DNA from 2 places in the Arthrobacter sp. UYCu723 genome. Region 2 is predicted to be linked to the other one. Evidence: predicted binding sites of a transcription regulator. Region 2 holds the regulator's gene; the other holds the start of a gene.
The links. Region 2 encodes Rex, which represses fermentation and respiration genes when NADH is low (regulators of the CRP and FNR family bind a similar motif). Its sites were predicted from a motif close to CTTGTGAANNNNTTCACAAG; they were not measured.
Positions count from the first base shown of each region.

Region 1: a site for Rex is predicted at 5,334-5,353, ahead of ACVWZ8_RS16320 (glyceraldehyde-3-phosphate dehydrogenase). Genes of this name have one in related genera too.

Region 1 covers NZ_JBSSBW010000001.1:3,480,181-3,487,681, forward strand. Annotated here, with positions in the region: gene ACVWZ8_RS16285 (Nif3-like dinuclear metal center hexameric protein) at 1-360, shown strand, start outside; gene ACVWZ8_RS16290 (zinc ribbon domain-containing protein) at 422-1,159, shown strand; gene ACVWZ8_RS16295 (YaaA family protein) at 1,251-2,015, opposite strand; gene ACVWZ8_RS16300 (alpha/beta hydrolase) at 2,068-2,982, opposite strand; gene ACVWZ8_RS16305 (slipin family protein) at 3,034-3,864, opposite strand; RNA gene rnpB (RNase P RNA component class A) at 4,038-4,431, shown strand; gene ACVWZ8_RS16315 (glycerophosphodiester phosphodiesterase) at 4,447-5,304, opposite strand; gene ACVWZ8_RS16320 (glyceraldehyde-3-phosphate dehydrogenase) at 5,572-7,062, shown strand; gene ACVWZ8_RS16325 (hypothetical protein) at 7,160-7,369, shown strand; gene ACVWZ8_RS16330 (HNH endonuclease family protein) at 7,484-7,501, shown strand, end outside.
Region 2 covers NZ_JBSSBW010000001.1:2,422,843-2,430,343, reverse strand. Annotated here, with positions in the region: gene ACVWZ8_RS11410 (histidine phosphatase family protein) at 1-119, opposite strand, end outside; gene ACVWZ8_RS11405 (YceI family protein) at 329-877, shown strand; gene ACVWZ8_RS11400 (hypothetical protein) at 1,065-1,808, shown strand; gene ACVWZ8_RS11395 (hypothetical protein) at 2,034-2,819, shown strand; gene ACVWZ8_RS11390 (redox-sensing transcriptional repressor Rex) at 2,871-3,566, opposite strand; gene ACVWZ8_RS11385 (glutaredoxin family protein) at 3,641-3,913, opposite strand; gene ACVWZ8_RS11380 (HAD family hydrolase) at 4,022-4,840, shown strand; gene ACVWZ8_RS11375 (30S ribosomal protein bS22) at 5,067-5,165, opposite strand; gene ACVWZ8_RS11370 (helix-turn-helix domain-containing protein) at 5,357-5,569, opposite strand; gene ACVWZ8_RS11365 (3-deoxy-7-phosphoheptulonate synthase) at 5,747-6,859, opposite strand; gene ACVWZ8_RS11360 (FadR/GntR family transcriptional regulator) at 7,105-7,501, opposite strand, start outside.

The sequences.
Region 1 (7,501 bases), 1.1 Mb from region 2:
CTGCCGGCGGTCGCCGGTGGGGTCCGGGTTTCCGGGGACCGGGACGGACTCGTCCGGCGCGTCGCCCTCTGCGGCGGGGCCGGTGACTCCCTGTTCGGCGCGGTGCGGGCCAGCAACGCCGACGTCTACCTGACTGCCGATCTCCGGCATCATCCGGCGTCGGAAGCCCGCGAGGCGGCAGTCAACGACCGGCCCTACCTGATCGACGTTTCGCACTTCGCCAGCGAGTGGCTGTGGCTGCCGGCCGCCGCCGAAGCCCTCGGCAATGTGCTGAACGATCAGGGCCATGACGTTGAGATCCGGGTCAGCACCACCAACAGCGACCCGTGGGACTTCATTCTGACTCCGGGCGGGGACTAGAGTCTAGGGAGCGCCGACAAGGTGCCCGGCTCCGGCCGGAAGGGAACAAGCGGAGGTAATAGTGGCCAAGGCAGCACCGGCGGAACAGTTGAAGTTGCTCGAATTGCAGGGACTTGACGCCAAGCTCAAGTCCTTGTCCAACCGCCGCCGAAGCCTTGAAAGCGACTCCCGGATCACCGATCTCGAGGCTGCCCTCGGCGTGGCCAACGGCGAACTCGGTGCCGCGAAAGTGGCCGTCCACGACGCCGAACTCGAGCTCAAGCGCGCCGAGGCCGACGTGGAGCAGGTTGCCTCCCGGATTGAACGCGACGAGGCGAGGCTGAACAGCGGCACCGGCCTCTCCAAGGACCTCGTTGCCCTGCAGAAGGACCTCGTGTCCCTCAACAAGCGCCGCTCCGACCTCGAAGATGTCGAGCTGGAAGTCCTGGAACGCCTGGACTCGCTGCGCCTCCGCCAGGCAACGCAGCAGCAGATCGTCGATGACATCCAGGGTTCCTTCGGCGTCATCCGCGCCGAACTGGACGAGCAGCTGGCCGAGATCGCCACCGAGGCCACGGTGGTACGCGCCAAGCGAGCCGAGTTCGCCGAAGGACTGGACGCCGGGATGCTGGCGATTTACGAGAAGACCCTGGCCAAGCGGGGTGTCGGCGCCGCCCGGCTCTTCCACGGCACCTCGGAAGGCTCCGGCATGCACCTCAGCCCGGGCGACCTTGCCGAGATCAAAGCCGCGGCCGAGGACGACATCGTGTTCTGCCCCGATTCCGGCTGCATCCTGGTCCGCTCCGCCGAGTGGGTCTAGCCGCCGCCTCGTCAGCCCAACTGACCCGCATTTGTTGTCGTTTGGAGCGCTCCAAACGACAACAAATGCGAGCTAGTTGGGGCTTATGGAACTAGTTGGGCAGGACGATGTTGAGGGTATGCGGCTTCCGGGCCGTGCCTTCGACGAGTTCCGCGGCCCACTTCTCGGCCGCGGCCTTCTGCAGCTGCGCGGGCGTCCCCGGAGCCTTGCCCCGGCGGCTCAGCAGGTGCCGCGCCAGCTCCCCGCGGGTGTGCTTGGCGAAGTGGCTGACCACCTTGCGCACGCCGTTGACCTCGGTGAAGACGTTGACCGCGACGGTCTGCGGCGGCGGGGGAGTCCACGCGGCGGCGTAGGTGCTGGAGCGGCAATCCACCAACAGCTCACCTTCCGTTGCGGCCAGCAGTGCCTCGTTGAGCTGCGGTTTCCAGAACGAGGCCAGCCGTCCGACGTCGGGAAGTGCGGTGCCCATCGACAGACGGTACGCGGGCACCCGGTCGGCGAAGCGGATGGCACCCCAGAGTGCTGAAATGACCAGCACGGACTCGTCCGCCTTGCGGCGCTGCGCCGCGGTCAGGGAGTCATAGCCCAAGGCGTCGTACAGCACCCCGGAATAGACCTGGTGTGCCGGCGCCGCCGGTTCGGCATGCAGCCGCGTGTTGCGTTCGACGTCGGCCCGCAGTGAGGCGCCGACGCCCAGGAGCGCGAGGGCGTCCTCGTGAGCGCTGACCGTGCCGAGGGCTTCGAGGACCTTCGCACGGTACGTATTGAGTCCGGGAAAACTCAGGGAGGCCCACTCGACGGCGTCGCCGCCCACGGCGGGGGTCTTGCCTTCGGAGGGCGGCAGCAGAATCAGCACCGTCCAATCTTACCGGTGGCTGGACGTCCGCAGACCCTCCAAAGGCGCCGGCTCAGCCGAGGTGCCGGCCCAGGAAGGAGACCACGTCCGGCAGGATGGACCGCCAGTAGTCTTCGTCGTGCCCGCCGGGCTGGAAGCCGCCCTCGATCCGGCCGGGGAGGGCGCTGACGTAGGCCTGGACTGTGGGGAGAAGATCATCGTCGGTACCGCAGTCGATCCTCTTGGGCAATGCCTCCAGCTGCGGCCGGAGAGCGAAGACGTCATTTGCCGCGAAATCCTCCGGGCTGTCGAAGGCACCGTCCAGGCCGACGTCGTACTCGCTCCAGACGGCGGGGCTCATGGCGGCTACGCCCCGGAGTCCGGCGACCTTCCCCTGTGAGGCGAGGAGCAGCACGCCGAGTCCTCCCATGGACAGGCCGAAAAGGCCGAGCTTGCCGGTGTCGAACCCTTGGCTTGCCAGGAGCGGGATGAACTCCGCCAGCAGCATCGCCTGGGTATCCGTACCGTCCGCGCGCGCGTGCCACCAGGTGTCGCCGCCATCCACGGAGGCTATAGCGAAGGGCGGGCCGCCATCAGCGAGGTGCCGCTGCAGTACCGCCTGGGCGCCGAGGACATCGAAGATGAAACGGTTGCTGCTGCCGGTGCCGTGCAGGAACACGGCCACGGGGAGCTTTTGTTGCCCGGCCAAGCCGGACGGCACCGGCGCGGCCACCGACCACCCGGTGGAGGTGCCCGGCCGGAAGCCTGAGACGAAGGAACCGGATGTGACCTCCACCTGCGGACGCGGGTCGACGGTCGCCGTCGCCGGGTCTCCCGGATTGGCCGCCGTCGGCTTTGCGGTCAGCCCGTCGGTCGCCGGGTCTGCCGTAGGCTTGGCCGCAGCAGCGCATGACGCCAGCGCGGTGGCGCCCAGCAAGCCGGCTCCGAGCTCCAGCATCCGCCGGCGTCCAAGCAACGGCCAGTCCATAGTCTGATCATAGGCATGGAGGCTACCCGGCACACGAGTAGTTCTACCCTCCTACGCCGCCTTAATCGGGGTGGCGGACGCAGATGCCGAGGTTTGGGCCGCCTGGGCTGCCTTGTTTTCGCGCGCCAGGAAAGCAGCGAGCTCTGCAATGGTGCTCATCATGGGTGCAGGGAAGACTACAGTCGAATTCTTGTCCACCGCGATTTCCACCAGGGACTGCAGATTCCGCAGCTGCAGGGCAAGCGGGTGGGCCATCATGGTGTCCGAGGCGTCTCCGAGGGCGGCGGCGGCGATGGACTCGCCCTCGGCGGCGATGATCTTCGCCCGCTTCTCCCGCTCAGCCTCCGCCTGGCGGGCCATGGCGCGCTTCATGCTCTCCGGGAGCTGGATGTCCTTCAGCTCCACCAGGGTGACTTGGACGCCCCATTCCAGGGTGAGGGCATCCAGGATTTCCCGGATATCGCTGTTGATGCGCTCGGTCTCGGACAGCGTCTGGTCCAGGCTGTGCCGGCCGACAACTTTCCGCAACGTGGTCTGGGCGATCTGGTTGATGGCCGCCGCCACGTTTTCGATCGCCACCACGGATTTCACGGCGTCGATCACCCGGTAGTACGCCACCGCGGAGATATCGACGCTCACATTGTCCTGGGTGATGATGCCCTGCGACTGGATCGGCATCGTCACGATCCGCAGGCTGACGAGCTGGAGCTTGTCGATCACGGGAATGATGAAGCGCAGCCCGGGCATTCTCACCCCGATGACCCTGCCCAGCCGGAAGAGGACGCCCTTCTCGTACTGGCGCACAATCCGGATGGACATCCGGGCCAGCGTCAGCACGAGCACGACGACGACGATGAGAACGACGATGCCGGTGAGGTCCATGCGGATCCCCTCCTGATTGCCTGAAGTGCCTGCGTTGTGGAGTTTCCCTAGGTCGCTCACCTTGGTTCAATTGTCCCACCGCGGCTTGGAAAAGGCCCCGGAATCGGGACCATGGCTGTCCTCCCAAGCCCCGGCGATCAGCGGTCCCCGGTCCCAGTAGAATGGACAGCGGATGGGTTGACCAGGCGGCCGCGCGTCACGCAAGTGGCTCGAGGAACGTCCGGGCTCCGCAGAGCAGGGTGGTGGGTAACGCCCACTCGGGGTAACCCGCAGGCCAGTGCCACAGAGAACAGACCGCCTGCGTGCCGTGTGTGCCTGCACAGGCGGCAGGGCAGGTAAGGGTGAAACGGTGGTGTAAGAGACCACCAGCTTCCCGGGTGACCGGGAAGGCTAGGTAAACCCCACCCGGAGCAAGGCCAGACAGGGCACGTTTGAGGGCTGCTCGCCCGAGTGTCCGGGTAGGCTGCTGGAGGGCGTCGGCAACGGCGTCCGTAGATGGATGGCCGCTATTCCCGCGCCGGTAACAGCGCGGGAACACAGAACCCGGCGTATCGGTCAACCCATCCATCCACCGCCGCAGGGCTAGCCCAGGTGCAGCTGCTTCGAAAGCTCCCAGGGGTCGTCGGTGAAGACACCGTCGGCGCCGTCGCTGCGCAGGCGGGACGCGGTGGCGTCGTCGTTGACCGTATAGGGCCACACCGTCAGCCCGGCATCCTTGAGCTTGCGCAGGTAGTCGGCCCTGATGCTTTTGTTCGGTCCCACATGGTCTATCCCGGCAGCGCGGACCTCGGCCGGATCAGGCTCCTCGCCCTCGCGCAGCAGGTACAGGACCTGCAGCCCGGACTTGGCCAGGGTCTGGGCAACCGGGTAGCTGAACGACTGGACAATCACTGTGTCCTGGACGCCGCGCCTGAGGATCGAGTCGGCAAACGCTGCCAGGTCGATAGCCGGATCCTTCACTTCCGGCACCAGGACACTGCGTCCGCCGTACTCGTCCAGCATGGCTTCCCAGGTGGTGGGAGAACCCTCGGCGCCTCCCCGCGGGTTCTTGATGTGCGCCGCCTTCCATTGCTCCAGGGTGATGTCCGCCGGGCTGCCGGTCACGCCGTACATGGTCCGGTCCACGGTGTCGTCATGCAGCGGCACGAGGGTCCCGTCCCTCAGCGGCCGCAGATCCGTCTCGATCGGGAACGCCGTCTTGCTGACGGCTTCGAAGGCTTCCGCGGACGATTCCGGATACACCAGTGAGCCGCCGCGGTGCGCCACCAGCGTGAAGCCGGCCGCGGCCTGGTCCCTAGCGGAAGAGGCTGGGGCGGAGGACGACGAGGCGGACGGCGTCGGCTCTGCAGCCGCGGACGACGACGGCGTTGCCGCCGGCTGTTGCGCGGCGCAGCCGGTACACAGCAGCAACGCGAGCCAAAGGGCCCAACGCTTGACCATCGCCTCAGCGTAGCGGGTTGCGCCCTTCCCGTGTGAGTGATTTCACGCGTAACGGGGCACCGGCCGCCGCGTTGCCGACTTAGAATGGATAGCGAACGTAGAAGTTCTGCCACCGGGTCTGCGTTTGCGGCCGGTGGTTTTTCTTTGCGCCACACGCAGGCGCCCGGGGTGGACCGAATCCCCGGCGAAACCCAGGTTCCGGACACCCTCCGGCGGCCGACTTCCACATACGAGGACGTATGTGGTGGATTTTAGGAAGGTAGTTCTGTGAGCCAGACGTCAGATTCTTGTCTTGATACGTGGATGGGCCGCGAGGCGCTCGCCGAGGCCATGATCCCGGTGATTGGCCGGCTGTACCGCGAGAACAACGTGGTGACGAGCATCCATGGTCGGAGCCTGATCAACAAGTCCACCATGAATATCCTCAAGGCGCACCGCTTCGCCCGCCGGATGAGCAAGGAAGAACTCCGCCTCGAGGAGACCGCCCCGCTGCTGGACGCCCTGACGAAGCTTGATCTCGGCGCGGCGGCTATCGACATCGCCCGCCTCACCGAGAAGTACCGTGCCGAGGGCGATGGCGTCAGCTTGGATGAGTTCCTGCGCGAGGAACTCGCCGAGGTCGTCGGGAAGCGCGGCGGCGACGACCGCACCAGCACCGACGTCGTCCTCTACGGATTCGGCCGCATCGGCCGGCTCCTGGCCCGCCTCCTGATCGAAAAGGCAGGCGGCGGGCACGGCCTGCGTCTGCGCGCGATCGTGGTCCGCCGCGGTTCGGACAACGACCTGGCCAAGCGCGCCAGCCTGCTGCGCCGAGACTCCGTCCACGGCTCTTTCGAAGGCACCATCAAGGTGGACCTCGAGAACGACACCATCACGGCCAACGGCGTCCAGATCCAGGTCATTTACTCGGACAACCCCGCCACGGTGGACTACACCGCCTACGGCATCCATGACGCACTCATCGTCGACAACACGGGACGCTGGCGCGACGCGGAGGGCCTGTCCCAGCACCTGCAGAGCAAAGGCGCCTCCCGCGTGCTCCTCACCGCTCCGGGCAAGGGCGAGCTGAAGAACATCGTGCACGGCATCAACCAGGGCACCATCACCGACTCGGACAGGATCGTCTCGGCCGCTTCCTGCACCACCAACGCCATCACCCCGGTCCTGAAGGCGATCAACGACCGTTACGGCGTGGTGCACGGCCACGTGGAAACTGTCCACTCCTTCACCAACGACCAGAACCTGATCGACAACTTCCACAAGGGCGACCGCCGCGGACGCTCGGCCGCGCTGAACATGGTCATCACCGAAACCGGTGCCGCCAAGGCCGTTGCGAAGGCCCTGCCCGAACTGCTCGGCAAGCTCACGGGCAGCTCCATCCGCGTCCCCACCCCGGACGTGTCCCTGGCCATCCTCAACCTGAGCCTGGAAAACGGCACCACCAAGGATGAGGTCAACGACTACCTGCGGGAAATGTCGCTGCATTCGGGGCTGCGCAAGCAGCTCGACTACATCGATTCTCCTGAGGTTGTCTCCACGGACTTCGTCGGTTCCCGCCGGGCAGGCATCGTCGACGGACTGGCCACCATCTCCAACGACAAGAACCTCGTCGTCTACGTCTGGTACGACAACGAGTTCGGCTACAGCTGCCAGGTTGTCCGCGTCATGGAGGAAATGGCCGGTGTGAACCCGCCGTCGTTCCCCGCCAAGGATGCGGCTTCGATCCTTGCCGCCGCCGGTCTGCCTGCCGGCGTCTGACGCCGGCGGCTTCGCTGCACGCCCCTGACCGGGACTTATTGTTCCTTTCCCGGCCGATGCTCTGGAATCGGCCGGGAAAGGGAACCACAATGGAGCCATGGAACAGAACTCGGCTGTGGAGCACGAAACCACCCTGGAACGCGCGCTGGATATCGCCCGCCGGAACGTCAAGGAAGCAAAGCGTCTCCTTGATGATGCCCTCGCCAAGCACAATGCCGGCGAGATCGACGACGCAAGGGTCAAGCAGCTCGAGGAGCTGATGGACCTGGCCAACGAGGACCTCGTGCGGGTGATGAAGGAGAACTAGCAGGGCACTTGTCCTCCACATTGTGGAGAACGCCCTGAGCGTCGGGGGTCTGCCCTAGGATTCTGGGGTGCAGCAAGAACGAACCGCTCCGGAGCTCAATGACCGCGCCGGGTCATGACGGTCACCTGGGCG
Region 2 (7,501 bases):
GTCCGGGCCATCTCCCGGCCGAGCTCGGAGAGGTGGAACTCCGGCAGCCTGCCGTACAGGATGCCGTCGGGATTGTTGACCTCGCCGTGGCGGAGCAAATGAACAGTGGCTTGGGGCATGTGTACCAGTTTCTCAAAGGGCAGGGGCAATGACGAAATCTTCTACAAGAAGTAGAACTCAAGTGTTGTGAAAAATGTTCCCCAGGGTTGGAATAAAAGATGCAAATGCATGTTTATACTGGGTGAAGCAGTTAGTTGAGACTTCAACAAATGAGGTTCAAGTGACGATCAGACTTAGTGCACCACCCACCCGACTCAAGGAGAACACCATGGCACTTCCCGCCAACATCACCACCGGCACCTGGACCCTCGACAACTCGCACAGCGAGATTGCCTTCACCGTCCGCCACGCGGGCATCAGCAAGGTCCGCGGCCAGTTCAAGGACGCCGAAGCCACCCTGGACCTCGCCGAGAACGTCGCCGACTCCAAGGTGAATGCCACCATCAAGACGGCGAGCTTCGACTCCGGCGACGTCAACCGCGACGGCCACGTCCGCGGCGAAGACTTCTTCGACGTCGAGAAGTTCCCGGAAATCTCCTTCGTCTCCAACAACATCGTCCCCAAGGGTGACGCCTACGAACTCCAGGGCGAACTCACCATCAAGGGTGTTACCCGCCCGGTGGCCCTTGAGACCGAGTTCAACGGCGTAGCTGTCGACCCGTTCGGCCTGACCCGCGCCGGCCTGTCCGCCGAGACCACCATCAGCCGCAAGGACTTCGGTCTGACCTGGAACGCAGTGCTGGACGCCGGCGGCGTGCTGGTCAGCGACAAGGTTGCCGTCAACCTCGAACTGGCTTTCATCGCCCCCGCAGCATAGTCAACGCCTGCAGCAGCACCCCGCTTCATCCCTGGGATGGGGCGGGGTGCTGTGCTTAAGCCGGGCGATGCCCCGGCGCCGGCTTCCGCCAGCGCTTTGGCGGACCCGCCCAGCCGAGTTCCGGCATGGTCCGCAACGGGCTGAAATTCCCTAGATTACGGCTGATTCGCGGTCTACAGTGAGAGCCATGAGCAACCCCGATGAGGTACCCCCGCCGCAGCAGCCGGGTGCCCAGCCTCCGCCGCCCAGCAATGTTCCGCCGACCGGTTCCGAACCACCCCTGGCCAGCCCGCCGGCCGCGCAGGGCTACCAGCCGCCGCAGGCGTACCAGCCGCCGGGTCAGCAGGGCTACCAGCCGCCGCAGGCGTACCAGCCACCGCAGGCGTACCCGCCGCCGGGGCTGCAGCCCTACCAGCCGCCGCAGCAGCCTGCGTCCCCTGGAGGTTTCCGCTTCGAGATGCCCACCGACAGGCCCCGGAACTTCAACGATGTCATGCCCCGGGGCGGCTTCTCCAGCATGTTCAGCGTCACGGGAATGCCGACCGAGTTGAAGGTGTCCTACTGGGTCTGGCTGATCGGAGGCCTCCTTGGCCTGCTGGGAGGCGTTGTCGGCCTGTTCGGGTCCTTCGTCCTTCTGGCCGTCGTTCCAGGCATTGGCATTGTGGTGCTTCTACTGGTGCTGGTGGCACTCGCGCTGGCCGCCGCCCAGATCATCCTGGCCATGAAGATGAAGGAAGGCCGGGAATGGGCCCGCTTCGCCCTCACCATCGTTGCCGGAGTGTCCCTGCTGCTGGCCATCATCAGCGCCAGCGCCGCGGACGGCCGGAACGGCAGCAGTTGGCCGGGCTTCATCATCAGCCTCGCGGCCACCGTATTGATGTGGCTGCCCAATTCACAGGCCTGGTTCGAGTCACTGCGAGGCCGCGTCTGACCCGCCGTCCGGCAAGAGCACGCAGCGGGAGGCCGCGGCGGCGTGCCCGCCCCGCCGCGGCCTCCCAGCGGCCGGAGTCCGCCGTCGAAACGGGGCTGAGAATACCTCTCCGGAATGATCCGCACGGCGGCCCGCCCGCTGTACGGTTGAACTAGACCATGCTGGGGGCAGGGCAGGATTACTGGTCCCGGTAGCCGATCCAGTTCGACACACAAAGGACCGACCATGAGTATTCCTCCAGTCCCGCCGTCAAACCCGGACGGCCCCGCCCCGGGCGATCAGCCGGCCCCCGGCTACGGCCAGAACGAGCCGCAGTACGGCCAGCAGGCACCCCCGGCGCCGCAGTACGGCCAGCAGGCACCCCCGGCCCCGCAGTACGGCCAGAACGAGCCGGAATACGGCCAGCAGGCCCCCGCGGCGCCGCAGTACGGCCAGCAGGCCCCCGGCTACGGGGCCCCGCAATACGGCCAGCAGGCCCCCGGCTACGGGGCACCGCAGTACGGCCAGTCCCCCTATGCCCAGTACCCCGCCGGCCAGCAGCAGGCGCCCGGCGGTGTGCCCAAGCTCGTCAACACCGCCTTCTGGCTGATCGTCGCCTCCGGAGCGGTGTGGCTGCTCTCGCTCCTGCTGGCCATCTTCACGCTGGACACCCCGGCGGTGCGGAACATGTTCGAAGAGCAGATGGCGGCAGGCGGCGCCCAGGTCAACTTCAGCGAGATCAAGCCCATCCTCGTCGGCACCATTGTGGTCTTCGCCGTGATCAGTGCCGGCCTCTATGCCCTCGTTGCCTTCAACGTCCGCAAGGGTAAGAACTGGGCGCGCATCCTGGGCACGGTCCTCGCCGCACTCTCGATTGTCAGCCTCTTCCCGCTGAGCATCGGCACCCTGGCAGTGCTTGCCGGCATTGCGGCAATCGTGATGCTGTATCTGCCGGCGACGTCCCCTTACTTCCGAAAGCACCAGCCTTTCGCAAATCCCTACGGGCAGCCTGGCAACCCGTTCGGTAAATAGTCCGCAAGGCACCAGCGCCCAGGGCACGGGAACCGGAAAGATTGGCTGAAACTAGACAGCATCTTCCGGATCCTGCGCCCTTTGTGCATGGTAGGCGAGGATCTGGAGCTCGGTTGCCATGTCCACCTTGCGGAGGTTGACTCCGGGCGGAACCTGCAGCATCACCGGGGCAAAACTGAGGATGCTCCGCACGCCGGCGGCAATGACACGGTCGCACACGCTCTGCGCCACCGCGGCCGGAAGAGCCAGGACCACCATATTGGCGCCCGTCCGCTGCAGGACCGGCTCGAGGTCTGCCGCGTCGCTGACCCGCAGCCAACCCACCTCGCTGCCCACCACCATCTGGTCGGCATCGAAAATCGCCACAATGTCGAATCCGCGGGATTCAAAGCCGCCGTACCGGGCAAGGGCCTTGCCCAGGTTGCCGGCCCCGACGATCGCGACCTTCCAGTCGTGCGTCAGTCCCAGGGCGGCGGCAATATTCCGGTTCAGGTATTGAACCTCGTAGCCCACGCCGCGCGTCCCGTAGGACCCCACGTAGGACAGGTCCTTGCGGAGGGTCGACGGACTGACGCCGGACGCCTCGGCCAGGGACTCGGAGGAGACGCGGTCCACTCCATCGGCCAGCAACGTCGTGAGGGCGCGCAGATAGATCGTCAGCCGTGCCACGGCCGCGGGCGGAATCTGCTTGGCGGCAGTCCCGGCTCCCCCGGGCACAGCCTCGGGGGATGAATCCAGCGAAGTCACTATCTGCTCCATTGCGTCGCGTTGTGGTTCCCACTCTAAAGCCCCCGCAGTTCAGCCAACAAAGCAGTCGCGTCTCAGGGCTGCGTGTCCAGCACCCGCCGCAGGGTCCGGGCCAGGCGGACTTCATCGATCTTCCAGAAGTCGCGCTGGACGCCGTCGACCAGCACCACGGGGATCTCCTCCGCGAAGCGCTCACGCAACGCCGCATCGTCATCCACCGATTGCTCCGTCCAGCCGATCCCCAGGGCGGCGGTGACGCGCCCGACGGCGGCGCGCGCCTCGGCGCAGAGGTGGCAGTCAGCTTTGGTGATCAGAACGACATCGGGGAGGGGCGCAGGCTTGGGCATGGTTCCACGGTAGCCCGGCCGGCCGGCCTGCGTCGAAGCGCGGCCCTTACTGCCCCGTCCTCGATCCGCGCGACGGGAGCCCGCCGCGGCATTGACTAGACTCGATGCATGCCTGAGGAGAAGTACGTCGCTGTGGCCACGCAGCCTGTTGCATCATCGCAGCACGGCGAAGCCGCCTTTTTCGACGTCGACAACACCCTCATGAAGGGCGCCAGCCTGTTCCATGTGGCCCGCAAGATGCACCAGCGCGGGGCCTTCACCATCCCGCAGGCGGCCGGGTTCGCCTGGAAGCAGCTCATGTTCGTGCTGCGCGGCGAAAACATGGACGACGTGCACGCCGTCCGCGACTCTGCCCTAACGCTGGCGTCCGGTTTCACGGTCGAAGACGTCGAGGCGCTCGGCGAAGAAGTCTACGACGAAATGATCGAATCCCGGATCTGGCCGGGAGCCAAGGCCCTGGCCGAACAGCACCTCAGGGTGGGCCGCCGGGTCTGGCTCGTGACAGCGACACCGATCGAGGTCGCCACAGTGATCGCCTCCCGGCTGGGACTCACGGGAGCCCTTGGCACTGTCGGCGAGATTCTGGATGGCTCGTACACCGGCCGGCTGGTGGGCGATATCCTGCATGGCCCGGCCAAGGCCGTGGCCGTCCTCGAGATCGCCCGGGCCGAAGGCCTGGACCTCAACCGGTGCTGGGCTTACAGCGATTCGCACAATGACATTCCGCTGCTGAGCATGGTGGGGCACCCCGTGGCCATCAACCCTGACTCCCGGCTGCGCCGCCATGCCCGCGAGCACAACTGGCCGGTCTACGATTTCCGCTCCGGACGACGGGCCGCCACACTGGGCCTCAAGGCTGCCACGGTCGGAGGGGCGATCTACGGCCTCTGGCGGGGCTTCTCCCGCTTCCGCGGCCCCACGCGCTGACCACGCTCTTTCCCAACTGCGCCCTCAACTGCGCCGCTCTGGCGCTGCCTATCCCATCCGGCGCTACGGATCCGGTCGGCGGCGGTGTGGATCCCGGCCGCCTGCGCCCGGATCTGGCCGCGTGCGCCCGGATCTGGCCGCGTGCGCCCGGATTCGCAGCGAAAAACGCAAAAGAAAATGCCCGCCGCCTGGAAGGCAACGGGCATCTCACGCAGTCGAAGTATTGCTACTTCTTATTGCGGCGCTGGTGGCGCGTCTTGCGAAGCAGTTTGCGGTGCTTCTTCTTGGCCATACGCTTGCGACGCTTCTTAATAACTGAACCCACGAAAGTTCCTTACCGGCTAGATGTAGTACCTGCCTGTTGGGAAGGGTCCGCGGGCTAAGCAGCAGACTGTACAACTGACAGGTTCTTACAATGACGTAAAACGTTCCTTAACAGGGTACCGCCTATCCGGGGCACACCACGACCGCAGCCCCGGTACAGCGCCCGCGGCCGGGTATTCGATTCAATAAGACTCAGGCGGTTTCCGTATGTCCGTCGACCACGGCACCCTTGAGGTACTTTTCGACGGCGTTTTCCGGCACCCGATACGAGCGGCCGAAACGGACAGCGGGCATCTCGCCGGAGTGAACGAGACGATACACGGTCATTTTCGACACTCGCATTAGTTCCGCGACTTCGGCCACGGTCAAGAAGCGTGCGTTGGAGAAGTTTGCCTCCGGAGACATCTCTATTCCTTTTACTCAAGCGAACGGCAGCCCATCTGAATGACATGGCGGTGTGCCGATGCTGAGCCATCTAACAACCATGTGTTAGTAACTCTAGGTGCTCGTGGTGCCAATGTGAAAGGTTTCGCAGGAAACCCTACGGACTTTCCGCAGGATAACGGCAAAGATTGCAGGGCCCTACCCCTTCGTGCGACGTATCCGGGCCGACGCAGCCAGCTGCCCGAGGACCGATACCGTCACGTCCCAGTCCATGCAGGCATCCGTGACACTCTGGCCGTAGACCAGTCCGTCACTCCCTGCCGCATGCGCCGCGACGTCGAGGTTCTGCGCCCCTCCGACGAGGAAGCTCTCCAGCATGACGCCGGCAATGGCCCCTGCCGACGGTCCCGCGTTCTCCAGCTGGGAACCGATCTCCAGAGCCACCTCGGCCTGGCGGTGGTGGTTCTTGCCGCTGTTGGCGTGGCTCGCGTCCACGATCAGTCGCGGATTCAACAGCCGCGCGGCAAGCGTGGCGGAGGCGGCCTCGACGTCGGCGGCGGAGTAGTTGGGGCCCTTGCGTCCACCACGAAGGATGATGTGGGCGTCGGGATTGCCGGCGGTGGAGACGAGCGCGGCCCGGCCCTCGCCGTCGATCCCGAGGAATGCCTGGGCCGCACCGGCGGCGCTGCACGCGTCCAGGGCGACCTGGAGGTCGCCGTCGGTCCCGTTCTTGAAGCCGATCGGCATGGACAGCCCGGAGGCGAGCTGCCGGTGGATCTGGCTTTCCGTGGTGCGCGCCCCGATGGCTCCCCAGGAGACGAGGTCCGCCATGTACTGGGGGCTGATCGGCTCGAGGAATTCGGTGGCGGTGGGCAGGCCGAGGGCCGTGACCTGCTGCAGGAACCGGCGGGCCGCACGCAGCCCGGCGGCGATGTCGTGGCTGCCGTCGAGCCGGGGATCGTTGATCAGGCCCTTCCAGCCCACCGTGGTGCGGGGCTTCTCGAAGTACGTGCGCATCACGATCAGCAGGTCTTCCCGGTGCTTCTCGGCCTGGCTGACCAGCCGGCGGGCGTACTCCAGCCCGGCCCTGGGGTCGTGGATGGAGCAGGGTCCGACGATCACCAGCAGGCGGTCATCGACGCCGTCCATGATGGCCCGGACCTCGTCCCGGCCGCGGCCGACGACGTCGGCGGTGCGGGTGTCCAGCGGCAGTTCAGCCATCACGGCCTGCGGGGAGGGCAGCGGGGTGAACTCGCTGACGCGGAGATTGGAGGTGGACTGCTGGGATTCGTGGGCTGCTTCGATGCTCATGTTCGGGTCCTGTTCCGGGGTGCGGAGCGGGCCCTGATCAGAACCCGCCGAGAAATGGCGAAGGGCAGAGAATGATCTCTGCCCTGTTGGCTCTGAAGGAAGGTTGGACGTGTCAGTTAGACGCGGGCCCCTCCAGAGCCAACGAAAAATACGCATACCAACGGTTTGTCATAACCCCGACCATAGCCGTGGAGTTGCCTCCGCGGCAAAATCCGGCACGTAACATTCAATCGCAGCCTGCGGGATCAGCCGGCGGAGCCCAGCCCGGCCTCCGCGTAGTAGCCCTCGATGTGGTCCGCCACCAGCTGCGCGGCGCGGCCGCCGTCGTGGTTGGTGATGGCCGAAAGAATGTCCCGATGTTCCGCACGGAGCCGGGCCGCGGTGGCGTTCCAGTCCGGAAGGTTGCCGGTGAGCCGGCCGGCATAGTCCTGGATGGCTTCGCGGAGGGAACCCATCATGGCGCTGACCACAGCGTTTCCCGCGGCATCCGCCAACGCCAGATGGAAACGGACGTCCAGGGAGAGGAACGCCTCGGTGTCGGCGCAGGTGTCCATCTGTTCCAGCAGCCGTGCCGCCTCGACGAGCGCGGGCGACTCCGGCCGGGCCCGGGAAGCGGCCCAGGATTCCAGCAGCACCCGCGTC